DNA from 3 places in the Ochrobactrum sp. P6BSIII genome. Region 3 is predicted to be linked to each of the others. Evidence: predicted binding sites of a transcription regulator. Region 3 holds the regulator's gene; each other region holds the start of a gene.
The links. The regulator LexA, encoded in region 3, represses DNA repair genes until DNA is damaged. The targets are predictions, from matches to a motif close to TGTTCNNNNTGTGTTCNG.
Positions count from the first base shown of each region.

Region 1: the regulator LexA is predicted to act here: its motif matches at 4,062-4,079, upstream of FHW00_RS03730 (DNA polymerase IV).
Region 2: the regulator LexA is predicted to act here: its motif matches at 2,107-2,124, upstream of FHW00_RS15395 (helicase-related protein).

Region 1 covers NZ_JACGXB010000002.1:289,755-297,734, reverse strand. Annotated here, with positions in the region: gene FHW00_RS03760 (MFS transporter) at 1-546, shown strand, start outside; gene rpmG (50S ribosomal protein L33) at 720-887, shown strand; gene FHW00_RS03750 (PleD family two-component system response regulator) at 982-2,367, opposite strand; gene FHW00_RS03745 (response regulator) at 2,390-2,761, opposite strand; gene FHW00_RS03740 (DUF3572 domain-containing protein) at 2,992-3,294, shown strand; gene rnk (nucleoside diphosphate kinase regulator) at 3,327-3,752, opposite strand; gene FHW00_RS03730 (DNA polymerase IV) at 4,137-5,474, shown strand; gene FHW00_RS03725 (hypothetical protein) at 5,585-5,884, shown strand; gene FHW00_RS03720 (hypothetical protein) at 6,456-6,665, shown strand; tRNA gene FHW00_RS03715 (tRNA-Cys) at 6,877-6,950, opposite strand; gene FHW00_RS24500 (hypothetical protein) at 7,258-7,386, shown strand; gene FHW00_RS03710 (COG4315 family predicted lipoprotein) at 7,707-7,980, opposite strand, start outside.
Region 2 covers NZ_JACGXB010000010.1:114,709-122,688, reverse strand. Annotated here, with positions in the region: gene FHW00_RS15405 (GlcG/HbpS family heme-binding protein) at 1-182, opposite strand, end outside; gene FHW00_RS15400 (acetyl-CoA C-acetyltransferase) at 360-1,553, shown strand; gene FHW00_RS15395 (helicase-related protein) at 2,316-5,414, shown strand; gene FHW00_RS15390 (RNA-binding S4 domain-containing protein) at 5,416-5,802, shown strand; gene fdxA (ferredoxin FdxA) at 6,167-6,505, shown strand; gene FHW00_RS15380 (CarD family transcriptional regulator) at 7,126-7,704, shown strand.
Region 3 covers NZ_JACGXB010000020.1:6,970-14,949, forward strand. Annotated here, with positions in the region: gene gltX (glutamate--tRNA ligase) at 222-1,643, opposite strand; gene FHW00_RS21395 (ComEC/Rec2 family competence protein) at 1,898-4,444, shown strand; gene lexA (transcriptional repressor LexA) at 4,546-5,274, opposite strand; gene FHW00_RS21405 (molybdopterin molybdotransferase MoeA) at 5,515-6,732, opposite strand; gene moaC (cyclic pyranopterin monophosphate synthase MoaC) at 6,769-7,254, opposite strand; gene trpC (indole-3-glycerol phosphate synthase TrpC) at 7,259-7,980, opposite strand, start outside.

The DNA of each region.
Region 1 (7,980 bases), on a different contig from region 3:
ACCGCGACGATGGCAGTCTTCGTCTTTGGCGCGGTGGAAACGGGCGGCTTTGCGTTGTTCCCGGTTTTCGGCGCACGGATCGGCTATCCGGAAGCAGACGCTGCGCTTCTGCTGACAATGATCGGCCTCGGCAATGTGCTGTTGCAAATTCCGCTCGGGATTATCAGCGACAAGATACCGGATCGGCGCAAACTTCTGTTGTTTTGCGCGGTCACCGGTCTCATCGGCATGATCGCGCTGCCCTATCTGATGAACCAGTGGTATCTGATGGCGGGCGTCCTGTTTTTGTGGGGCGGTGTCGTGGCTGGCCTTTATACGGTGGGCCTTGCCCATCTCGGCTCAGAACTGACTGGCCGCGAGTTGGCCTCGGCCAATGCCGCCTTCGTGTTTTGTTATGCAATTGGCATGCTGGCAGGCCCGCAGGCCGTCGGTGTCGGCATGGATGCTTTCGGCCCGGCAGGTTTTTCGTGGACGCTTGGGGTATTTTTTGCCGCATATGCGATCTTTGCAGCAGGAAGACTGCTTTTCAGAAAGAAGCGGTCTTGACTTTTCGGCCCCAATCCGTAGTTATGCGGCGAATTTCCGCTGCCGGGTGAATTGCCGGAATCGCTGGCGGTTACCATCCATAGAGTATGACCCCGGAGAATGGGAACCCGATAAGCGGGTCCGGTTTCCGAAAAGGTGATGCTCCGGCAAAGTTAAAGAGCAGGTATTTCGATATGGCCAAGGCTACGACGATCAAGATCAAGCTTTTGTCGACCGCTGACACCGGCTTCTTCTACGTTACGAAGAAGAACAGCCGCACGATGACGGAAAAGATGACAAAGACCAAGTACGACCCGATTGCGCGCAAGCACGTCGACTTCAAGGAAACGAAGATCAAGTAATTCGTTTCCTGTGTTGCCCTTGCGGTGACCGGAATCAAAAAAGCCGTCTCTCACGAGACGGCTTTTTGTTTTTGATCTGATTTTATCAAAACAGTCAGGCTGCCGAAGCGACCACCCGATTGCGCCCGTTCTTTTTTGCGAGATAAAGCGCGGCATCGGTTCTGTCGAACAGCGCTTCGACGCTGTCACCCATCAGGCGCAAGCCTGCCAGACCGACACTGATCGTCATATTGACCTTGTGACGTCCGCTGGCGACCGAAAAGGGCACAGCCTCCACAGAGGTGCGGATACGCTCTGCAACGGCAGCTCCGGCCTGCAAATCAGTATCCGGCAGCACGACGATGAACTCCTCACCGCCATAGCGGCACATCAAATCCATGCCACGTATATTCTTGCGCAGGCGCGAGGCGAATTCACGCAAAACGTCGTCCCCCGCATCGTGTCCGTACTGATCGTTGACGCGCTTGAAATAATCGAAGTCAATCATAATGACCGTCAGCGGGCGCTCCCGGCCCGTTGCGCGGCTATACAGCACCGGCATATGCGTATCGAGATAGCGGCGATTGTGCAGGCCTGTGAGGTCGTCTGTAACGGCCATGGTAATGGAGCGGTTCAGACTTTGCCGCAGCAGATCGTTGTAGCACTTACGCTTGATCTGCGTGCGCAGCCGCGCAAAAAGCTCCAGCTTTTCCAGCGGGCGCATCAGATAGTCGTTGACGCCAAGTTCCAGCGCGCGAACAACAAGCGCGCCTTCATCTTCCCGCACGATCAGGATAATGGGCACCAGTCGGGTGCGCTCGATGGTGCGCAGTTGCGAGCACAAACGCAGCGGATCGTAATAGGTGAAAGCCGCCGAAACGACGATACTGTCGTAATCCGCTTCGATCGCCTTGATCAGAGCGGTATTGGCATCATTAGCGATATCGACTCTATAGGTCTCACTTAAAATCAGGCGCAAACGTGCTGCCGCCGTTTCATCCTCATCCACGATGAGGATACGCGCGGCGTCCTGCCGGTTTGGACCGGAACCGGAAACCTTGGCTAAAAGCAGCGCCTCAACTTCCGCATCGGCCACGCTGTTGCTGCGCTGGAACAGTTCGTCCGACACCAGCTTCAGGCGGGCGAGGCTTTTCACGCGGGACATCAAGTGAAGATCGTTGACCGGCTTGGACAGGAAATCGTCTGCACCTGCCTCCAATCCGCGAATCTTGTCTTCCGGGCGGTCAAGAGACGTCACCATAACGACAGGAATGTTGGAGGTGCGCGGGTCGTCCTTCAGCTTGCGGCAGACCTCGAAGCCATCCATGCCGGGCATGAGAACATCGAGCAGGACGACATCAATCTGGCCGCCCAGACAAATCTCGAAGGCATCGAACCCATTATAGGCACTGACGACTTCATAATATTCAGCAAGCAGCCTCGCTTCCAGGAGCTTCACATTGGAAGCCACATCATCGACGACGAGAATTCTGGCAGTCATGATCCCCCTCGCCTGGTCGAGCCTAAGCGTCGCCCAGATAAGACTTTATCGTTTCTATAAATCTTGGAACAGAAATAGGCTTCGAGATATAAGCCTCGCATCCGCCCTGCCGGATGCGCTCCTCATCGCCTTTCATGGCGAAAGCCGTGACGGCAATCACCGGAATATGGCGCAGTTCTTCATCGTCTTTCAGCCACTTGGTCACTTCCAGACCTGAGACTTCCGGAAGCTGGATATCCATGAGAATGAGGTCTGGCCGGTGTTCGCGTGCGAGATCAAGCGCCTCGAGACCGTTTCGTGTCCGGATCGTTTCGTATCCGCTGGCTTCGATAAGATCGCGAAACAACTTCATATTCAATTCGTTGTCTTCGACGATCATTACGCTTTTCGTCATCGAAACTTCCCTGGGGCAATTCCCCGGCCCGATTTTTCATTCATCCACTGGCATTGGCTGACACCAGACAGTGCGCGCCGACATTCCCCTCGGTGCACTCTTTGATTTAACCTCATTTCATTGACGAAAGGCAAATAATTCCGTTGTCGCTACAAGGGCATGCATCTTATATGAAAACAATAGCAGGCCTTAGCGGCGGCTGTTGGGATCGCTTGAAATGGAGAGTGACGGTGAAAACGCTTATGAACGAAACAGAAGCGCAAGGCCTCGCCATTGAAGCTTTGGCATGGCTCGCGCAGGATAAGGATTTGCTGCCCCGCTTTCTGGCACTGACGGGCATCGAAGCCTCATCCATCCGTCAGGCTGCGCGTGAACCGGGCTTTCTGGCCGGTGTGCTCCAGTTTTTCCTGAGCCACGAACCGACGCTGATGCGCTTCTGTGAGGAAACCGGGCGTGACCCGGCCATTATCCAGAAAGCGGCCTCGTTTTTGCCCGGTGGTGCAGGCCAGCATTTGCAGAGCGGCGCCAACTGATTCGAAGACGCCGTTCTGTTTCACACCTGATTTCAGGCAGCAGTTGGTCCCGTGACCACCTCTTCGGCTGTCGAAACGCTGACAACGTTCAACTCATGTGCGCGCCCGTCGCGTGCGGTCCATGAAATCGACTGACCGGGCGCAAGGCCGATCAATGCCGTGCCAATCGGTGTCAGAATCGAAATCTTGCCCTGCGCAATGTCCGCCTCGCCGGGATAAACAAGCGTCACGCGGCGCTCATGTCCGTCATTGGAACGGAATTCAACCACCGAGCCCATATGCACAACGTTCTGCGGCAGGCGCTTGGCAGGCACAACCTTGGCGCGGTCAAGTTCGGCCATCAGCTCGTCGGCGATTTCCTCGTGCTGCTCGGGGACGCTGTTGGCCAGCCCCATCAGGCGCTCGTAATCAACGTCACTGACGACAATATTAGGCTTCTTGCGATTCTTGACGCTCATGGCGATAGCTCACTGTTATAAAGATAAATATCTCCGAGCGTCTTGGCTCGAAGTGGATGATTGGGATGTTTTTGTGAAAGCGCTTATCGAGTTCGCTTGAGACAAGCGACGAACCATCCCCCGGAGCCCATCTGCGCTAGGCAGGGCTCGAGGGCCTTTATCCCGCGATCGGTTGAACCCGATGGAGTATGGCGGCCAAATGGTTGTTCATGACACTAAACTTGGTGATATCGCAGCCAATGTCAAGAGCATGACGGTTAGGCGCGGCTCTGCCAGTGGCGCCGCGCCGGATTGATGATATAGAAGATATGTTCCTTTTATGTTCATCAGGCCAGCCTCGTTCCGATGATAACTGGTCAGACGACAATGCTGTGCACATTCACGATGGTCGAGAATTTCGCCGGAAACAGTTCTGAGCAAGGCTTATGCCGCGACTGCCTGTCGTTGCAGAAGAGCGCTTCCGTGCGCCGCTGTTATTCCTGCGGCAGCCCGCGCCTGATACGACACCCGGAACTATACAGGCTAACGCTTGCCCATATCGACTGCGATGCTTTTTACGCATCGGTGGAAAAGCGCGATAACCCCGAATTACGCGACAAGCCGCTCATTATCGGCGGCGGTAAGCGCGGCGTCGTTTCCACCGCTTGCTATATTGCGCGTATTCATGGCGTGCGCTCGGCCATGCCTATGTACAAGGCGCTTGACGCCTGTCCGGAAGCCGTCGTCATCAAACCCAATATGGAGAAATATGCCCGCGTCGGGCGCGAGGTGCGTCAACTGATGCGCGACCTCACCCCACTGGTCGAGCCGCTTTCCATTGACGAAGCGTTTCTCGATCTCAGTGGCACCGAACGATTGCACAAGGCACCGCCCGCCGTTGTTCTGGCGCGCTTTTCCAAACGCGTGGAAAGCGAAATCGGAATCAGCGCGTCCATCGGCCTGTCCTATTGCAAATATCTCGCCAAGGTGGCTTCCGACTTGGAGAAGCCGCGCGGCTTTTCTGTTATCGGCGAAGCCGAGGCGCTGGATTTTCTGCGCGACAAGCCAGTGAGCATGATCTGGGGTGTCGGCAAGGCATTTGCGGCCAAGCTGGAAAGCGATGGCATCCGCAATATCGGTCAGCTTCAGACCATGGATGAAGGCGCACTGATGAAGGCCTATGGCACCATGGGCCAACGTCTGTATCGCCTGTCGCGTGGACAGGATAGCCGGCGTGTCGAGCCTGATCACGATATGAAAAGCGTTTCGGCAGAAACAACCTTCAACACCGATCTTTCGACAGCTGCTGATCTCGTTCCTGTTTTGCGCGCGCTTGCCGAAAAAGTATCGCGTCGCCTGAAGGCTGGCGAAATTGCCGGACGCACGGTTGTGCTCAAGCTCAAAACACAGGACTTCAAGCTACGCACCCGCAATCGCCAGCTTTCCGACCCGACCCAGCTGGCCGACCGCATTTTCCGTCATGGATTGCAGCTTCTCGAAAAGGAGTTGGACGGAACCAAATTCCGACTGCTTGGCATCGGCGTCAGCGAGCTTTCATCGAGCGAGCGAGCCGATCCGCCCGATCTGGTCGACACACAAGCCACCAAACGCGCTGTGGCTGAAACCGCGATTGATCGCCTGCGCAACAAGTTCGGGCTGAATGCAGTGGAAACGGGCTATACCTTCTCGAAAGGCAACCTCGCCCGCACACAGACACCGCCAGATCGCGACGAAGAGGATTGAGTGGTTGCTGCCTGAGTGGAATTCATACCGCTCGGTTTCGCGCTGAAACTAACTTGTTTCGGCGCGAGACTTGCGGTTCAATCCCGATAAATACAGACACGGAGGATAGAATGCTCACAGGACCACTATGTCGAGCGGGCCGCGCACTCGTTGAGATTTCGCGCGATAATCTTGCGAAGCTGTCAAAAGTGGACGCATCGGTTATCGAAGACTTCGAACGAAAAATCGATAAGCCTTCAGCCGAAGTTATCAACAAGCTGCAAGTGGCTCTGGAAGACTTAGGTGCGGTCTTTATCCCTGAAGATGAGCGCGGCGTTGGCGTTCGGTTGAAATTCACGGCTTCGGAAGCCAAACGCATCGCCATCCTCGAAGGCGAAGGCGGCATTATAGCCCAGGATGACGTGACCTGACACACCGCTCGGTGGCCGTGTAACGAGCCGTTTGTACGGCAAATGCCGCGATGTAATGGGATCGTAGCAGCAAAGCACGAATGAGCGTCTGCCCCGCCTAAACGGGGCAAATTTCTCACCCGCCCCAAACGGTCTTGCCACCAGCGAGGCCCGATCCCGAACCTCCCAAAGATCCTACCCTGTTCTTGCCGCTCGCAAGGATGGTAGCAGCAGATTTTTCGGACTTTACTGTCTGAGTGTCCATGTTTCCATTCGCTGGCACTGCTGCGAACGCAGTCCCCGTCACCATGAATGCACCAACAGCTAACAATGCTATGGTCTTCATCATTCCTCCTCTGCTGGTCTCGCCAGCATGACGCCGAAATACAATCTGATCATGCCGGCGTTGTTACACAATCCAGGTAGAGCAAACGCCAGAATTGGCTTCTATGCTATACGGCACTTGTCGTATTTCGGCATGCGAAGGCTATTTGGATGCGATCAACAATATTGAATCTTTACATGGCTATAGCATAAGGTCGATAATAGAAGTCCGGGCGGGACATAAACCATATTGGCAGGAGAGCACCTTATGTCACCGAAGCTCAAAGCCGCGCTCGTCGGCGCAATCGTTGCAATTGTCGTAGGCTTCGCCGCATCGCAAGGTCTGATCAGCCAACAGACGGCAGAAGAAATCAAGGCCAAGACAAATGAAGTTCTTGCAGAAGAACCTGCCCCCGCTCCCACACAGACGCCTCAGCCGCAAACGAATGAACCCCAGCCGCAAGCGCAGCAACAATAGGCTTGCACCTGTCTTCCGCCCAGCATTGCGCTAACCGCTTGCTTCGCACGCACAGCGGTTCAGACAGAAACCATGCGTTACGGGAGGGGGTGCAGAGTGAACAGATTGCCACACCTCAATTTGGTGTGGGAGAACGCCCGGGGAACAGATTGCCACACTCAATAAATTAATCATTGAGTATCAAGTGCTTATAGTGATTTTTGGAAAGAGATGGAGGCCTCGCCCGGAATCGAACCGGGGTGCAAGGATTTGCAGTCCTCTGCGTAACCACTCCGCCACGAGGCCTTCCTGAGAGCGTTTCCAAATCAATTGGTTGTGCTCTGCGCAGTTCCAATATTGATCCCTGCCCGCTTCGTCAAGCGATTCGAGGCCTTTGTGTAAAAAATCCTTGGTGTTTTCCTTTGCCATGCAAAAGAGCGCGCAGATGCCCACCACCTGTCCCCAAATCATCGCGCGGCCATTGTGATCGCGAGAATATTAGAACCTTATGATCTGTTAACTCGTTGGAAAGGTCAGGCTGTGCAACAATAAGCACATGAGACAAGCCTCACCATGGAGACGCGTTAAACACGCCGTTTGCGTCGTGCTGAGAGTGGTCGTCCTTGCTGCGCCCATTCTGCTGGCATTGGCGGCCTTGACCATGGTGACCAATCCGGACGGCAACAAGATGCCTGTTCCGGACAAGGGCGTTTCCGGAGGAACCGCACCGACCGGCAACTGATCCCGTCAGAGTCTGCGGTAAGTGGAACAGTTTGGTTTCGGTGCGGATAGCTCAGCTCGAGAGCAACTTGTCGTTACAAATTGCAACAACGGGAAACCTACCCGCCAGATCATGGATTTAAATACCTTTTAGGATACCGCAATCATTCAATTGCGGAGATGGTCTATGGCCAAGCTACAGCTCTTTTTCTCAAAAGCCATGCCCTATATGGGAACGGGCTTCATGCTCGTTAATTTTGCGGCCTTGCTCTATGCCGTCGTCATCCACTGACGATCTTTATGAGGTCCATCGGCCCGAAAAGGGCGCCGTAGCGCCCTTCGTTACTTAACGACGTGCCACACGCCGCCCTTGCCATCCCCCTTGGCATCGCCCTTCTTCATGTCTTCATGGTAACGATAAAGCGGCATGCCTTTATAGGCCCACATATCCTTGCCATCCATTGCTTTGACGACTGAGAAATCTGTGTCCGCTTTCGAGGCCTTTTCTGCATGAAATGCAGGCCACATTTTCAGACATTGGCCATCGCATGACGACTTACCGCCCATATCCTTGTCGAAGGTGTAAAGCGTCATGCCTTTCGGCGTGACCAGCATT
Region 2 (7,980 bases), on a different contig from region 3:
AAGGCTTTACCGGATGCAATCTCGAAGCGGAGGATCGACGTGCCGTCCTGGCGCTGAAACGCCTTGAGATTGCCGCCTGCATCGAAAACCGAGACGGCAAGCGGCTTGAGCTTTAGATCGCTGGCTTTGGCAAAGGCTGTTGCGATGATGGAATTGGCCTGATCGAGCGTGAGTTGGACCATGGGAACCTCCTGTTTCAATGCTGCCATTTTAGCGTCTGGGGGATGATCCGCATCCGCTAAAGTACCTCTATTCCGGAGAAACAGCTTTTCGCTTTACCGAAGGTTTATGATGTAATCCTTGCCAAGCCGGGCTTTTTGGTTTTTCTCTGTCGCAACAGTTTGTCACGGAGGAATAGCATGACTGCCGCAACCGATCCGAAAGCCATCGTCATCGCCAGCGCCGCTCGCACGGCAGTGGGGTCGTTCAACGGTGCTTTCGCCACTGTGCCTGCCCATGAACTGGGCGCGACCGTGATCAAGGCGGCGCTGGAACGGGCAGGCGTTGCGGCTGACGACGTGGATGAGGTTATTCTCGGACAGGTGCTGACGGCAGGCGAGGGGCAAAACCCAGCCCGTCAGGCCGCAATGGCCGCCGGTTGCCCGAAAGAAGCAACGGGTTTTGCGATCAACCAGCTTTGCGGCTCCGGCCTGCGCGCTGTTGCGCTCGGCATGCAGCAGATCCAGTCCGGCGATGCGAAGGTTATCGTGGCTGGCGGTCAGGAATCCATGTCCATGGCGCCGCATTGTGCGCATTTGCGCGGCGGCGTGAAAATGGGCGACTTCAAGATGATCGACACCATGCTCAAGGACGGCCTGACCGATGCGTTCCACGGCTATCACATGGGGATCACCGCAGAAAACATTGCACGCCAGTGGCAATTGACCCGTGCCGATCAGGATGAATTCGCGCTCGGCTCCCAGCAGAAGGCGGAAGCCGCGCAGAAGGCCGGAAAGTTCGAGGATGAAATCGTCCCGTTCACTGTCAAGACGCGCAAGGGCGACGTTGTCGTTTCGTCCGACGAATATATTCGTCCGGGCACGACCATCGAAGCGCTGACCAAGCTGAAGCCCGCCTTCGACAAGGAAGGCACGGTGACGGCGGGCAATGCCTCCGGTCTGAATGACGGCGCTGCGGCAGTCGTACTAATGGAGGCCGAGGAAGCCAGCAAGCGCGGCGTGAAGCCGCTTGCGCGTATTGTTTCCTGGGCAACGGCTGGTGTCGATCCGTCGATCATGGGTACTGGTCCGATCCCGGCAACGCGCAAGGCGCTGGAAAAGGCGGGCTGGACGATTGACGATCTGGAACTGGTGGAAGCCAATGAAGCTTTCGCCGCACAATCCTGCGCCGTTGTTCGCGATCTTGGCCTGAATCCGGAGATCGTCAACGTCAATGGTGGCGCAATTGCCATCGGCCATCCGATTGGCGCGTCAGGCGCGCGCGTGTTGACCACGCTGCTTTATGAAATGAAGCGCCGTGATGCCAAGCGCGGTCTCGCGACACTTTGCATCGGCGGCGGCATGGGTGTTGCCATGTGTGTCGAGCGCGACTGATCTGCTTCCGATCAGGCTTTATCTTTCGGGCAGGCTGTGGGTTTCCGCAGCCTGCCTTTTTATGTCCGCAATGACAGGCTTGATGGCGAATGCAGACGGGGAGGGTTCCGCTTGAGCGTTCAAAGGTTAACGCCAAACGGCTTCTCTGTCCGGTTTTCGGGTGTATCGTTGCGGTAATCGATGTTCCAATATGGTGCGCTTTGGTGAAAGCCTACCAGATATGGTGAGAACAAAGAGAGAAAATTGATCAATCACCGATTCGTCGCCGATTCGTTCCGGCTTTGGCCTGAAGGTTAATGAAAATGGCTTTCGCGACTTGATTTTCGATAACCAACTATTAGGAATTGTTAAGTTTTCTTTAAACTGCTCAAAGTGCTGTCATAAGCTGTTGACGCGCTTCTGGCAAAAGTTAACGCCAATCGCGTTCTGTTCTGTTTATGTTGGGACGTCGCATCTATGAGATTCAGCATATGGTGGCTATCGACAATCCGGTTACCATATGTTGCCGTGAACAAAAGGCGAAGGAATCAGAGTCAGCGATTCGTAGCCGATTCGTTCCAGAGTCGTTCTATTCGTTAAATCGGGTCGTTCGCTGAGATCGGCCATTTGTAAAAAATGTCGGGCTGCCTATTTTAAAATCGCGGGTGGTTCAAACTTAACAGGAGCGCTTTCGGCCAAGGTCGTATAGTGCTATCGCAAGACACGACAATCGGCCTCCCAATTGCATGTTGGGGTGCCTGCACCGGGAATTCTATTATTGGCATGAACCAACGCCCTGCCCATGATTTGCCGCTGACCCTGAGCGGCCGCGACGTGACTGCGGTGCTGGGGCCAACCAATACCGGCAAAACCCATCTCGCAATCGAGCGTATGCTGTCGCACGGGAGCGGCATGATCGGCCTGCCGCTGCGCCTTCTGGCGCGCGAGGTCTACAATCGTGTCGTCGAACGGGTCGGCGTGGCTAATGTCGCGCTGGTCACCGGCGAGGAAAAGATCGTCCCGCCCACTGCGCGTTATTCCGTTTGCACTGTGGAAGCCATGCCGCGCCGCACCGATGTGGCATTCGTCGCCATCGACGAAGTGCAACTCGCTGGCGATCTTGAACGCGGACATATTTTCACAGACCGTATTTTACATCTGCGCGGACGACAGGAAACACTTCTGCTCGGTGCCGCGACCATGCGCACCATTCTGGAAAAACTCCTGCGCGGCATTAATGTGGTAACACGCCCGCGCCTGTCGCATCTGGCCTATGCCGGTTCCAAGAAGATCACGCGCCTGCCGAACCGGTCTGCCATCGTCGCATTTTCTGCCGATGAGGTTTACGCGATTGCCGAGTTGATCCGTCGCCAACGCGGCGGGGCTGCTGTGGTGATGGGCGCTTTGTCGCCGCGCACGCGCAACGCGCAGGTCGAGCTTTATCAGTCGGGCGACGTAGATTTTCTTGTGGCGACAGATGCCATCGGCATGGGCCTCAATCTCGATGTCGATCATGTGGCCTTCGCGCAGAACCGTAAGTTCGATGGCTATCAGTTCCGTGATCTCACGCCTGCCGAAGTGGGGCAGATCGCCGGTCGCGCCGGTCGCCATCTGCGCGACGGCACATTTGGTGTGACGGGGCAGGTGCAGCCCTTCGACGACGAACTGGTCGAGCGGGTGGAAGCGCATAATTTCGATCCGGTGAAAGTGCTGCAATGGCGCACGGAGCGTTTCGACTTCTCGTCGATTGAGGCACTGCGCCGATCACTGGAAACCCCGGCCCCGGTCGAGGGGCTTGCCAAGGCTTTGCCGGCTGTTGACCAGCAGGCGCTTGAAAATCTGTCGAAAGACGGAGAGATTGTGCGCCTTGCGACAACGCCGGCGCGAATTGAACTTTTGTGGGATGCCTGTGCGCTTCCCGATTATCGTAAGATCGCACCGGCACAACATGCCGATATCATTGCGTCTATCTATCAGGATCTAGTGCGCCGAGGGAGCGTCGATGAAGATTATATGAGCGAACAGGTGCGCCGCGCCGACAGTACAGAGGGGGAAATCGACACTCTGTCGCACCGCGTGGCGCAAATTCGAACCTGGACTTTTGTGTCGCATAGGCCCGGTTGGCTTGCCGATCCGACACACTGGCAGGAAAAGACGCGCGAAATAGAGGACAGATTGTCCGACGCGCTGCATGAAAGGTTGACGAAACGCTTTGTAGACCGCAGGACAAGCGTGCTTATGAGGCGCCTGAGAGAGAATGCCATGCTTGAAGCAGAAATCAGCCCGGCCGGAGACGTGAGTGTCGAAGGCCACAATATTGGGCAACTGGAAGGATTCCGTTTCACCGCCGACGTCCAGGCCGAGGGGCCGGACGCGAAGGCAGTGAAGACGGCTGCGCAAAAGGCGCTGGCCGCCGAGTTCGATCGCCGTGCGGAGCGCTTTGCGGCTGCTCCCAACGGAGACTTCGCGCTTGGTTCGGACGGCGTCTTGCGCTGGGTCGGTGCGACCGTCGCAACTTTGGTTGCAGGTGACGACATTCTGAAGCCGCGCACGGTGATCCTTGCCGACGAACAGCTCACCGGTCCCGCACGGGACAAGGTCGCTGCGCGCATTGACCGTTTCGTGGCGCATCACATCGAAACCGTTTTGAAGCCCCTGACCGATCTGGCTGGTGCAGACGCGCTGACCGGCATGACGCGCGGTCTGGCTTTCCAGATCGTCGAGAACCTCGGTATTCTCCAGCGCCGTGAGGTGGTGGAGGAAGTACGCGGTCTCGATCAAGATTCGCGTGCGGCGCTCCGTCGTCTCGGCGTGCGTTTCGGTGCCTATCACGTCTTCATGCCCATGCTGCTGAAGCCGGCTCCTGCCGGTCTCATCACGCTGCTCTGGGCCTTGAAGAACGATGGCCGCGAGCGTGCCGGTTACGGCGATGTGGTCAATGTTCTGGCTGCTGGTCGTACGTCGGTTGTCGTCGATCCGGCTTTCGATCCGATGTTCTACCGTCTGGCAGGCTATCGCGTGCTTGGCCGTCGTGCAGTTCGTATCGACATTCTGGAACGTCTTGCCGATCTCATCCGTCCGGCTCTGGCCTGGCGTCCGGGTTCGGGTGTTCGTCCGGATGGCGCTTATGACGGCGGACGTTTCATCGTCACGCCTGCCATGATGTCGATCCTCGGTGCGACCACCGAAGACATGGAAGAAATCCTCAAGAGCCTGGGCTATCGCCATGAGGCGATGGAAGCAGCCGATGTTGCGGCCAAGCTTGCAGAACTGGATGCCTTTGCTGCCGAAGCTGCTGCCAAGGATGCAGGCGTCGCCGTTTCCGCTGTTGCAGCGGAAGCTGAAAAGCCTGCCGTGCCTGCTGCAGAACCAGTGCCAGCACCGGTTGTCGCTGTAGAAGTGAAGGCTGAAGAGCCAGCACCAGCTGCGGAAGCCCCCGTTGCCGAAGCCGCTGCACCTGCCGGTGACGCGGTTGTTGAAGAGCCGAAGCCGGTTCTCCTGTGGCGTCAGGGCCGTTTCGAAGGTCGTAACCGCAATCAGGAACAGAACAACCGTCAGCGTCATGGTGGCCAGAACAATCGTGGTCAGCAGGGCGAGGCGCGCAAGTCCGAAGGCGGCGACGAGCAGAATGCGCGTGGCGGCAAGCGTTTCGACAAGAACAAGCGTCACAATCATGACGGCGAAGGTCAGGGCAAGCGCGAAGGCTTTAAGGGCAAGCCCCGTGACGGCGGCGGTCGTGACCGCCAGCCAAAGCGCGAGCATGGTGCCCCTCATGGCGCATCGCAGGGCAACAAGCGCTTCGAGCAGGAACGCCCCGCACGGATCGATCCCGATTCGCCGTTCGCCAAGCTTCTGGCTCTCAAGGAGCAGATGAAGAAGTAAGATGACCGGTGAACCGAGCGGAAGACAGCGTATCGACAAGTGGCTGTTTTTCGCGCGCGTGGTCAAATCAAGATCGCTGGCGGCGAAACTCGCCGTCGGCGGCAAGGTCCGGGTCAACCGCGACAAGATTGATCAGGCTGCACATCAGGTGAAAGTCGGCGATGTGCTGACCGTTACACTTGATCGCCGCATCCTCGTTTACAAGGTGCTTCTGCCCGGCGAGCGGCGTGGCCCCGCACCCGAAGCCCAGCTTCTCTATCAAGATATGTCGCCAGCTCCGGTATCTTCGAGCGATCCGACAGTCACAGCTCTGCCGCAGCGTGAGAGCGGCGCTGGACGCCCCACCAAGAAAGAACGCCGCGATACGGACCGCTTGCGCGGGATTTGATCCGGACGTGTTGCCGCAGCCGCAGAAGTGACCGCGATGGAAATTGCTCTGTAAGGCGCTTTGACGAAAGTGTTTTCTACGCTTTCAGGTTGAGACGAAATGCGGTTTCCGCTATTTGCGCGATGCTTATAATGCGGCGATTGCACCCTTGTCAGAGCGCAATAAAATCGTTACCTCACGCTGTGTCACGAAGGACATGACGATAAAATGGGTCATCCGATCCACTATCGTTTCCATGGACCGTGACGTCGTGGCGAGATATTTCATGACACAGCCATTTCCATAGGCCTGTCGGATATCGGCGCAAAACACCAGGATGGATAAACCACCTCTCGGAAAGAGGGGCGGTAACAGGAGTTCGACGATGACCTATGTCGTGACCGATAATTGCATTCGCTGCAAATATACGGACTGCGTCGAGGTCTGTCCGGTCGATTGCTTCTATGAAGGCGAGAACATGCTCGTCATCAATCCTGACGAGTGCATCGACTGCGGCGTGTGCGAGCCGGAATGCCCTGCTGAAGCCATCAGCCCGGATACCGAGCCTGGCCTCGACAAGTGGCTGGAACTCAACACGGAATATGCGGCGAAGTGGCCGAATATCACCGTCAAGAAGGATGCCTTGCCGGAAGCCAAGGAAATGGACGGCGTCACGGGTAAGCTCGAAAACCATTTCTCCCCGGAGCCAGGCAGCGGCGACTGAGTTCCGACCTGCCTATCGTCTTGCCATCGCATGTAGATTAGCATCGCCTTTCACTTGCTTTTTCTACATTAAGGCGGCAAAAGACGAATAAAATCACGGGAAAGCACCGGCAAAACAGGTGTATTAAGTTGCCAGACGGGACATATCTGGCAATTTGTTGATTCTTTCGCGAAATTGTGTTAGCCTGCACCAATAATTTCGGTGACTGGACGTCAATTCGTGGCGCAAATGCGTTTTTCTCAGAAAGGCTGATGTTTTTTACCGGGCTAAAATTGGCACCGGGGTGGATGATTGCGATCAAACGCAAGGTCCTGAAAAGTTCTTGGCTTCTCAGGACGGTTTTATGCGCCGCAACATCATTCCGTTTCTGCCCCTTTTCTCGCCCGATAGAGAAAATCTGCCGTTAGAGGCGTTTCCGGTCATCGCATTTTGCAGTCGGATGGAAAACATCTGACGCCGCATAAATGCGCCTTAACAGCGGCTTGGAGCGCCGGTCTGCTTTTGTCAGATCGACATAGGCTCCAGTGCCGACAACAGCTTCCGTGCTTTGTAGAAGCGCGGTCGAAGATCATGTGTCAACCGGCGGGTCGCGCCGGGCACAACAGGGAGTATTGAAGCGTATGTCATCCCAGCAGAAAAAACCCGCAATCCGTGGTGGTTTCAAGACCGGTGAGTCGATTGTGTATCCGGCTCATGGCGTTGGTCAGATCGTAGCGATCGAAGAGCAGGAAGTGGCTGGTCACAAGCTTGAACTTTTCGTGATCGATTTCGAAAAAGACAAGATGCGTCTGAAGGTACCGGTCGCCAAGGCCGCAACCATCGGTATGCGCAAGCTGTCTGAAACGGATTATGTGGAGCGTGCTCTGAAGGTGGTGCAAGGTCGTGCCCGTGTAAAGCGTACCATGTGGTCGCGCCGCGCGCAGGAATATGATGCGAAGATCAATTCCGGCGACCTGATCTCTATTTCGGAAGTTGTGCGCGATCTCTATCGTGCAGAAAACCAGCCGGAACAGTCCTATTCCGAACGCCAGCTTTATGAAGCTGCTCTCGACCGCATGGCTCGCGAAATCGCAGCCGTCAACAAGCTGTCGGATACCGAGGCTGTCCGTCTCATCGAAGCCAATCTCGCCAAGGGACCGAAGCGCGGCAAAGCCGATGCTGAAGCCGACCTTGAAGATGATGAAGTTGAAGCTGCATAAGTTTCACTTTTCTCGATGTTTTAAAAAGCCCGGCGAAAGCCGGGTTTTTTATTTGTGCTGTTTAAAGCGCGTTTCACTCTGGGCGGATGCTGCTGCCGGCTACAGTGACTTGCTTCAAATTTGAATGATTTTCCAAATCAATCATTTACCCCAGTCCACTTTTGTCAGCGTTGTCAGAGATTTATACTTTTCGAAGGGAACCGGATCGCTTTTCGCGCGTTGTGCAAGACACCAGTTCGTAATGGGTTTGTTTTGCGGCGTTCGAACGTGTGCCTC
Region 3 (7,980 bases):
TCCTTTCATGTCCACTTTGCCGCCTTAGGCGGCAGTATTGCATTCGCTGCTATAACTTGTCTCGTATCTCTTGGCGGGCACCCCAAAACAGCGGGATGCCCGATTTTTAACGCATTACGGCTACGATTTTGATCGCCAAACTATCCCAAACCGTCCGTGATGCAATGCGAAATTTGAACTATTTAAGCAAGCTACGTCACGTCAGCGTGAATGATAGCACCTTAACCGATTTGATCGCGAATACGGCCCAAAGACTCTTCACGACCCAGTACAAAAAGCACATCAAAGACGCCCGGTGAGGTAGCGCGACCGGTCAGAGCAGCACGCAGCGGTTGCGCAATCTTGCCCAGTTTCAGTCCGGTTTTCTCTGCATGGGCTCGAACCACCGCATCCAGTGATTCAATGGTCCAATCTCCGGCAGCTTCCAGATCGGGCAGCACGGATTTTAAAACGGCGCGGCCCTCTTCGTTAAGTAGCGAGGCTGCCTTTTCGTCCAGATCGAGCGGGCGGGTTGCAAAGATGAACTTCGCGCCGTCTGCCAGTTCAACGAGCGTCTTGGCGCGGTCCTTGAGGCCCGACATGGCTGCGAGGAGCTGCGCGCTGCGCTTGTCGTCGAGCGCTGCGGCGAGTTCCTTGCCGCCTTCGATTTCCGGCAGGACAGCCACCAGAGCGTCGAACAGTGTCTTGTCGTCGCTGCCACGCATATAAAGACCGTTGATCGCTTCGAGCTTCTGGAAGTCGAAACGGGCAGCGCCCTTGTTGATGTCCGTCACGTCGAACCATTCGATCATCTGTTCGGTCGACATGATTTCGTCGTCACCATGGCTCCAGCCAAGACGGACGAGATAATTGCGGAGTGCCGCCGGCAGGTAGCCCATGGCGCGATAGGCATCGACGCCGAGAGCGCCGTGACGCTTGGAAAGCTTCGCACCATCCGCGCCGTGGATCAGCGGAATATGCGACATCTGCGGCACATCCCAACCCATGGCGTCATAGATCACGGTCTGGCGCGCTGCATTCGTCAAATGATCGTCGCCGCGGATGATATGCGTGACGCCCATGTCATGGTCGTCAACGACAACCGCGTGCATGTAGGTCGGCGTGCCGTCGGAACGCAGAATGATGAAATCATCGAGATCCTTGTTGGGGAAGCGCACATCGCCCTGTACGGCGTCGCGCACGAGTGTTTCGCCTTCCTGCGGCGCCTTGATGCGAATGACAGGCTTTACACCTGCAGGCGCTTCGGACGGATCGCGGTCGCGCCAGCGGCCATCATAACGCGGCGGGCGGCCTTCGGCACGCGCCTTCTCGCGCATTTCTTCCAGCTCTTCCGGCGTCGTGTAGCAGTAATAGGCTTTGCCTAGAGCGACGAGTTCTTCGGCGACTTCGCGGTGACGCGGAGCGCGTTCGAACTGCGAGATCGCATCGCCTTCCCAGTCGAGACCAAGCCAGGTCAGACCGTCGAGAATGGCCGCGGTGGCTGCATCGGTGGAACGTTCACGGTCGGTGTCTTCAATACGCAGCAGCATCTTGCCGCCCGTGTGCTTGGCATAAAGCCAGTTGAACAGGGCAGTACGGGCACCGCCGATATGAAGATAACCCGTGGGCGAAGGGGCAAAACGGGTGACGACCGGTTTCGACATGGTAGCTCCACTTTATTGCGCGCCCGTCAAGACAGCGGCAATTGCCGGGGCAGGGGCGCAAAACTGAATTCCGATACTCGCTTCCAAAGAGCGAGAACGAGGATTTCTATAACGAAACCCTCTCGATTTCGACTGGCGTTCATGTAGCATAGGCAGCACTACGCGCAAGGGCTTCGCGTTTGTTTCGGCGCCTTGCGGCATTGTTCTTTTGGGGTATTTCGACAAAAAGACCTTTTTTGCAGTCAGGCGGGGGCATGACGCGCTTAGGTGATATGGCCAAGGCTTCGGATGAGGCCAATGAGCGGGCGCTTGTCAAAAGCCTGCCCGATGGCCTGACGTGTTCTTATCTTCCAGAACCGTGGCCTGAACCCACAACCGCGCCTGCCGATCATGATGGCCAAAATCAGCCGCCTGACGTTCAACCAACCGGCTGGCGCGACACCGTTGCCGACATGGCGCGGAGAACTCCCGCTGCTTTCGCGGAAGCCATCCATCTCGAAACGGCGCGCGGAATTTTCTTTCTGCTGATTCCGATTTTCAGCGGATTGGGTGCGGTGATCTATTTCACTTTCTCCTTCGAACCTGATTGGACGCCCATTCTGGCCTTACTGGTCGGGCTGGTTATCATTCGCATACTGATGCGGAAGCACTTCTTTGCCGGGCAGGTGCTGACATTGGCAGTTGCTTTCCAGCTTGGTCTTGTGAGCGGCAAATGGGAAACCGTACGCATGGCAACGCCGATGCTCGGTTCCGATGTGTCGACGCGTGTCACTGGCCGGGTTGTTGCACTGGATGCACAGGATAATGGAAGCTGGCGTATCACACTGGATTTGCTGACAACAGAACGCCCGACACTGCGCTTTTCACCGACACGTATTCGCATCAATGCGCGAGATATACCGGCGGATACATCGATCGGTGGCGGATTGACCGGCTTTGCGCGGTTGCGGGTGCCGTCAGGCCCGGTGCGTCCGGGCAATTACGACTTTTCCTTCCATGCCTATTTCAACGGTATCGGAGCAAACGGGTTCTTTCTGGGAAATCCGAAGACGGCAAATGTTCCGCCACAGACAAGTCTGACGGCAGAAATCAGCGAATGGATTGCCTTGCTCCGCGTGCGCGTGTCGGAACGGGTCGAGGAGGTGATCGGCGGTGAAGATGGCAATGTCACCGCCGCATTGATCGCCGGTACGCGCGGTGGCATCAGCGAGGAGACCAATGAGGACCTTCGCAAGGCCGGTCTGGCGCATATTCTCTCAATATCAGGTCTGCACATGGCGCTGGCGGCGGGTGTCGTGATGTTTGCTCTCAGGTCTGCCTTTGCGCTCTTTCCAGCCTTCAGCGTCCGGCACCCGGTCAAGAAATATGCCGCTTTCCTGTCGTTGCTAAGCTGCACGTTCTATCTCGCCATGTCTGGTGCCGACGTTGCAGCCCAGCGCAGCTATGTGATGATCGCCGTCATGCTTAGCGCATTGCTGTTTGACCGCGCTGCACTCAGCATGCGCAATGTGGCAGTCGCCGGTGTGGTGACAATAGCAATCTCACCGCATGAAATACTCGGGCCGAGTTTCCAGATGTCCTATTCGGCAACGGCGGCGCTGATTGCTGGCTATGCGTGGTGGGGAGCGCGTAAAGCCAAAAAATTGCAGCATGTGGAGAGGCGTGCGGCTTCGCCAGCGGCCGGTTTGCCAATGAAGGTTGTTAAATCAGCTATTGCTGCTGCCGGGACATCGCTTGTGGCAGGAATTGCGAGCGGCATTTTCGCCGCCTATCATTTCAACAATACCGCACCGTTCGGGCTGATCGGCAATGTGCTGGCCGATCCGGTGATCGCCACACTGGTCATGCCTTTTTCCGTTCTGGGCCTCGTATTGATGCCACTTGGCCTAGATTGGCTGCCATTGACCATTGCCGGGTCTGGTATCTGGATTGTCCGCACCCTTGCGAGCATGATCGCGTCATGGTCGCCTGATGGCAATCCGGGAGCGATGCCGATAGCAGCGCTCGCATTCTGGACCATAGCGCTCGTGATCGCTGTATTGTTCACAACGCGATTCAAGATTCTGGCGTTACTATTTGTTTTGGCGGGATTTATTGCCTTCGTGCACGAGCCGTTTCCAGATGTTGTGATATCCGAAGATGCAAAGCTGGTTGGGGTTCGTCTGCCCGATGGGCGTTTTGCTGTGAACCGCGACAGGCCGTCAAAGTTCACAATAGACAACTGGAAAACAGCCTATCTCGCAACGCAATTCCTGATACCACAGCACGCAAAAGACAGGCTTCGCGGAATACCGACTGACGGCTTTATCTGCGAAGACGAATTATGCGCGATTACATTACGCGATGGGCGTGTACTGGCCTATACGGCTGATCCTGCCGTTCAGGACGTCGCTTGCGATGTCGGTGATATCGTTATCCTCGCGATAGCCGGGAAAATACCGGGATGTGCACATCAAAAGAGGCTCGTCATCAACCGCCGTGATCTGGCGTTGCGAGGCACAGTGGAGATGAGACTTGGCGACAAGAAAGACACGACCGGCAATTCTATCGTGGCTCTTGCTGGCGATCTGACGTCCGTAAACGACAGCACACCTCAGCGGCGCAATTTTACCGATCCGCGTTATGACGACAGGCTAGCTTTCGCCATCGATGAGCCACGGCGTCCGTGGCATCTGTTCCGGCTCTATTCGCGCGCGGCACGTGGCTTACCTGATCGGGAATATAAGAAGAAGCAGCCTACTCAAAAGGCAGAAACGCAATGCCTGGCCACTGACGATCAGGGGCCGGGCAGATGCGAATGATAATAGTGTTTTGAGCGCGTTGCAATTCAACTAGTCGGCGGTTCAAGCCGCATTTTGCGCATGTCCGTCCGAAAACGCGGTTCCATTTTCGGACCTAACGATCAGTACCGGCGGATCAATCCGACCAGCTTGCCCTGCACGCGAACGCGGTCTGGGCCGAAGATACGTGTTTCATAAGCTGGGTTTGCGGCTTCAAGCGCAATAGATGCGCCCTTGCGGCGGAACCGCTTCAAGGTTGCTTCTTCATCATCAACCAGTGCGACAACGATTTCACCCGGGTTGGCGATATCGCCGCGCTTGATGATGACTGTATCGCCATCGAAAATCCCGGCTTCGATCATCGAGTCGCCCTTGACCTCCAGCGCATAATGTTCGCCCGCACCAATCATCTCCGGGGGGAGGCTGAGCGAATGCGTCTGGCTTTGAATGGCTGAGATCGGCACACCGGCGGCGATGCGACCCATGACCGGTACCGATACGGTCGCCGAAACATCATCATTGGTCGCAACAGGTGCGGAGCGTAACGGCTGCACCGGTGCAGGAGGGGCCTTGCCCAGGCTGCCTTCGATGACGCTCGGCGCAAATTTCTTCTGCGCGTTCAGTCCCGGTGCAATCGAATCCGGCAGGCGAAGCACTTCCAGCGCACGTGCCCGGTTCGGCAGCCTGCGAATGAAGCCCCGTTCTTCCAGAGCGGTGATCAGCCGATGAATGCCCGACTTGGAAGCAAGGTCGAGCGCTTCCTTCATTTCGTCAAAAGATGGCGGAATACCTGTTTCTTTCAGACGATCATGAATGAACAGCAGAAGCTCGTGCTGCTTACGGGTCAACATGCGCGACACCCTCCGACCAGATAAGAATCGAGAAAAACAAAACCAGAACGAACACTATATGTTCCAGTCTTGTTCTGCAATGGTTTTAAAATGATTAACGGGCTGGCGGCTTGTTGCCGGAACGTTCACAGGGCCCCGTGACGGGCCGGTCCTTATCCAAGGAAGCGTTTTATTTTCAATCCATTGTGGCTTTTGCTTCGCGTTGTTTCGAGGCAGCAAAAGTGACCATTCTGGTGCTTTTTAACGTAGCATAAGCACGCGGCACGAACTGCCTGCATCTGCTGCCGGGGCATTTTCGTCACGAATGAGCAATGCATTGGAGCCGACGAGGGCTGTCAGCATGGACGAATCCTGTACTGGAAATGGTGTTGCCAGCAGCGTTCCATCGCTTTGCGATTCGACCGTGGCGCGTACAAAATCGCGCCGATGGTCATTGGCAGGCATCGCCTGACCGAGTTTCGCAGGGCGGATATCTGCCGTCAGATCGGTGCCTGCAAGTTTCGCGATCAGCGGGCGAAGAAAAACGAGGCTGCAAACGAGGCTTGAAACCGGGTTTCCGGGCAGGCCTATCACATGGACGGTGCTGCCGTCGACAGTCTTGCGCCCGTACATAAGTGGTTTTCCGGGACGCATGGCGATTTTCCAGAAACCGAGATCGACACCGCAATTGCGTAGAGCACTATGCATGTAATCGCGATCACCGACCGATGCGCCGCCAACGGTCACCAGAATATCGGTTCCACTGTTCAGAGCGCTGGCAATAGCCGATTCAATCTGTGTCGGATCGTCCGGAATGATGCCCATATCTTCGGAGTAGCCGCCAGCGCGGCGCACGATTTCGGCAATGCCCACACTGTTCGAAGCGACGATCTGGTCCGGTCCGGTCGTGGCTCCGGGCGGAACAAGTTCATCGCCGGTAGCCAATATGGAAATGCGCGGTTTGCGAAACACATCGAGCGATGGATTGCCGCTTGCAGCAGCCAGTGACAGGGCGGGTGCGTCCAGTTCGCGACCGACCGGTATGACGGTCTTGCCGGGAGCAAAATCGAGACCGGCCCGGCGGATATGCCGTCCGGGTTCGATGCCTTCCAGAATGGTCAGCTGATCGCCGGAACGTTCGGTATGTTCCTGAATGACAATCGTATCAGCGGCTTCAGGTATCGGCGCGCCGGTGAAAATGCGCACGGCCTGTCCGGGCAGCAGGGAGCCTTCGAAACGCTTGCCAGCAGCGGATTCACCGATAATGGTCAACTGAAGGGGATAGGCGATTTCTGCAGGCGCTATCAGCGCATAGCCATCCATGGCCGAGCAGTCGAAAGGTGGTTGCAGGAAACGGGCCTCGACGGCGCGGGCAACAACGCGCCCGCCAGCTTCATTCAGCGTAAGAGTTTCAAGGCCATGCGGTTCTGCGGAGGAGAGTATACGCGCCAGAGCATCTTCGACCGGGAGAAGGGACATCGTATTTCCTCTCGAACTCAGTTTTGTGAGGCCGCTTCAGACCTTCCAGTCGCCGGACTTGCCACCGCTCTTTTCCACAACGCGAATATTGCCGATTTCCATATGGCGATCGACAGCCTTGGCCATGTCATAGATCGTCAGGCACGTCACGGAAACGGCTGTGAGCGCTTCCATTTCAACGCCAGTGCGGCCGTTCAGTTTGGCAAGCGCACGCACGCGCAGACCGGGCAATGCGTGATCCGGGACTATATCCACCGCGACCTTGCTCAGCATGAGTGGATGGCAAAGCGGAATGAGGTCGGCGGTTCTTTTCGCAGCCATGATGCCTGCAAGACGCGCTGTGCCGATCACATCGCCCTTGGCTGCATCGCCCGCCAGAATGAGCGCCAGCGTTTCCGGTTTCATGGTCACGCTGCCTTCGGCAACGGCCTGCCGCTCCGTCTCATCCTTGGCGCCGACATCCACCATATTGGCAGCGCCGGTCTGGTCGAGATGGGTGAGCTTGGCCGCATCCGAGGTCATGACATTAAGCCTTGCCGGTCAGAAGCTCGCGCGTGGCGGCGGCAACATCGTCCTTGCGCATCAGGCTTTCGCCGATGAGGAACGTGCCGATGCCGGACTTTTCCAGACGCAGGCAATCGTCATGGGTGAAGATGCCGCTTTCGCCAACCAGCAGACGGTCGGCAGGGGCCGTTTTCGACAGGCGTTCGGAAACGGTCAGGCTGACTTCAAACGTGCGTAGGTTGCGATTGTTGACGCCCAGCAGACGCGAAGAAAGCTTGAGCGCACGTTCCATTTCGGCCTCGTCATGCACTTCGAGGAGCGCATCCATACCGAGTTCGAAAGCGGTTTCTTCCAGTGCCCTGGCCAGATCGTCATCGACGCTTGCGAGGATGATCAGAATGCAGTCCGCACCCCAGCTGCGCGCTTCATAGACCTGATAGGTGTCGAACAGGAAATCCTTGCGCAAAGCAGGCAGGCTGCATGCTTCTCGCGCTGCCATCAGGAATTCCGGCGCGCCCTGGAAGGATGGCGTATCGGTCAGAACTGAAAGGCAGGCAGCGCCACCGTCTTCATAGGCTTTTGCCAGTGCTGGCGGATTGAAATCCGGGCGGATCAAACCTTTGGAAGGGCTGGCCTTCTTGATTTCAGCGATCAGTGCAAACTGATCGGCTGCACGTTTCGCTTCAAGCGCCTTGAGAAAACCGCGTGGTGCGGCCTGATCCTTGGCGCGCGCCTTCAGGTCTT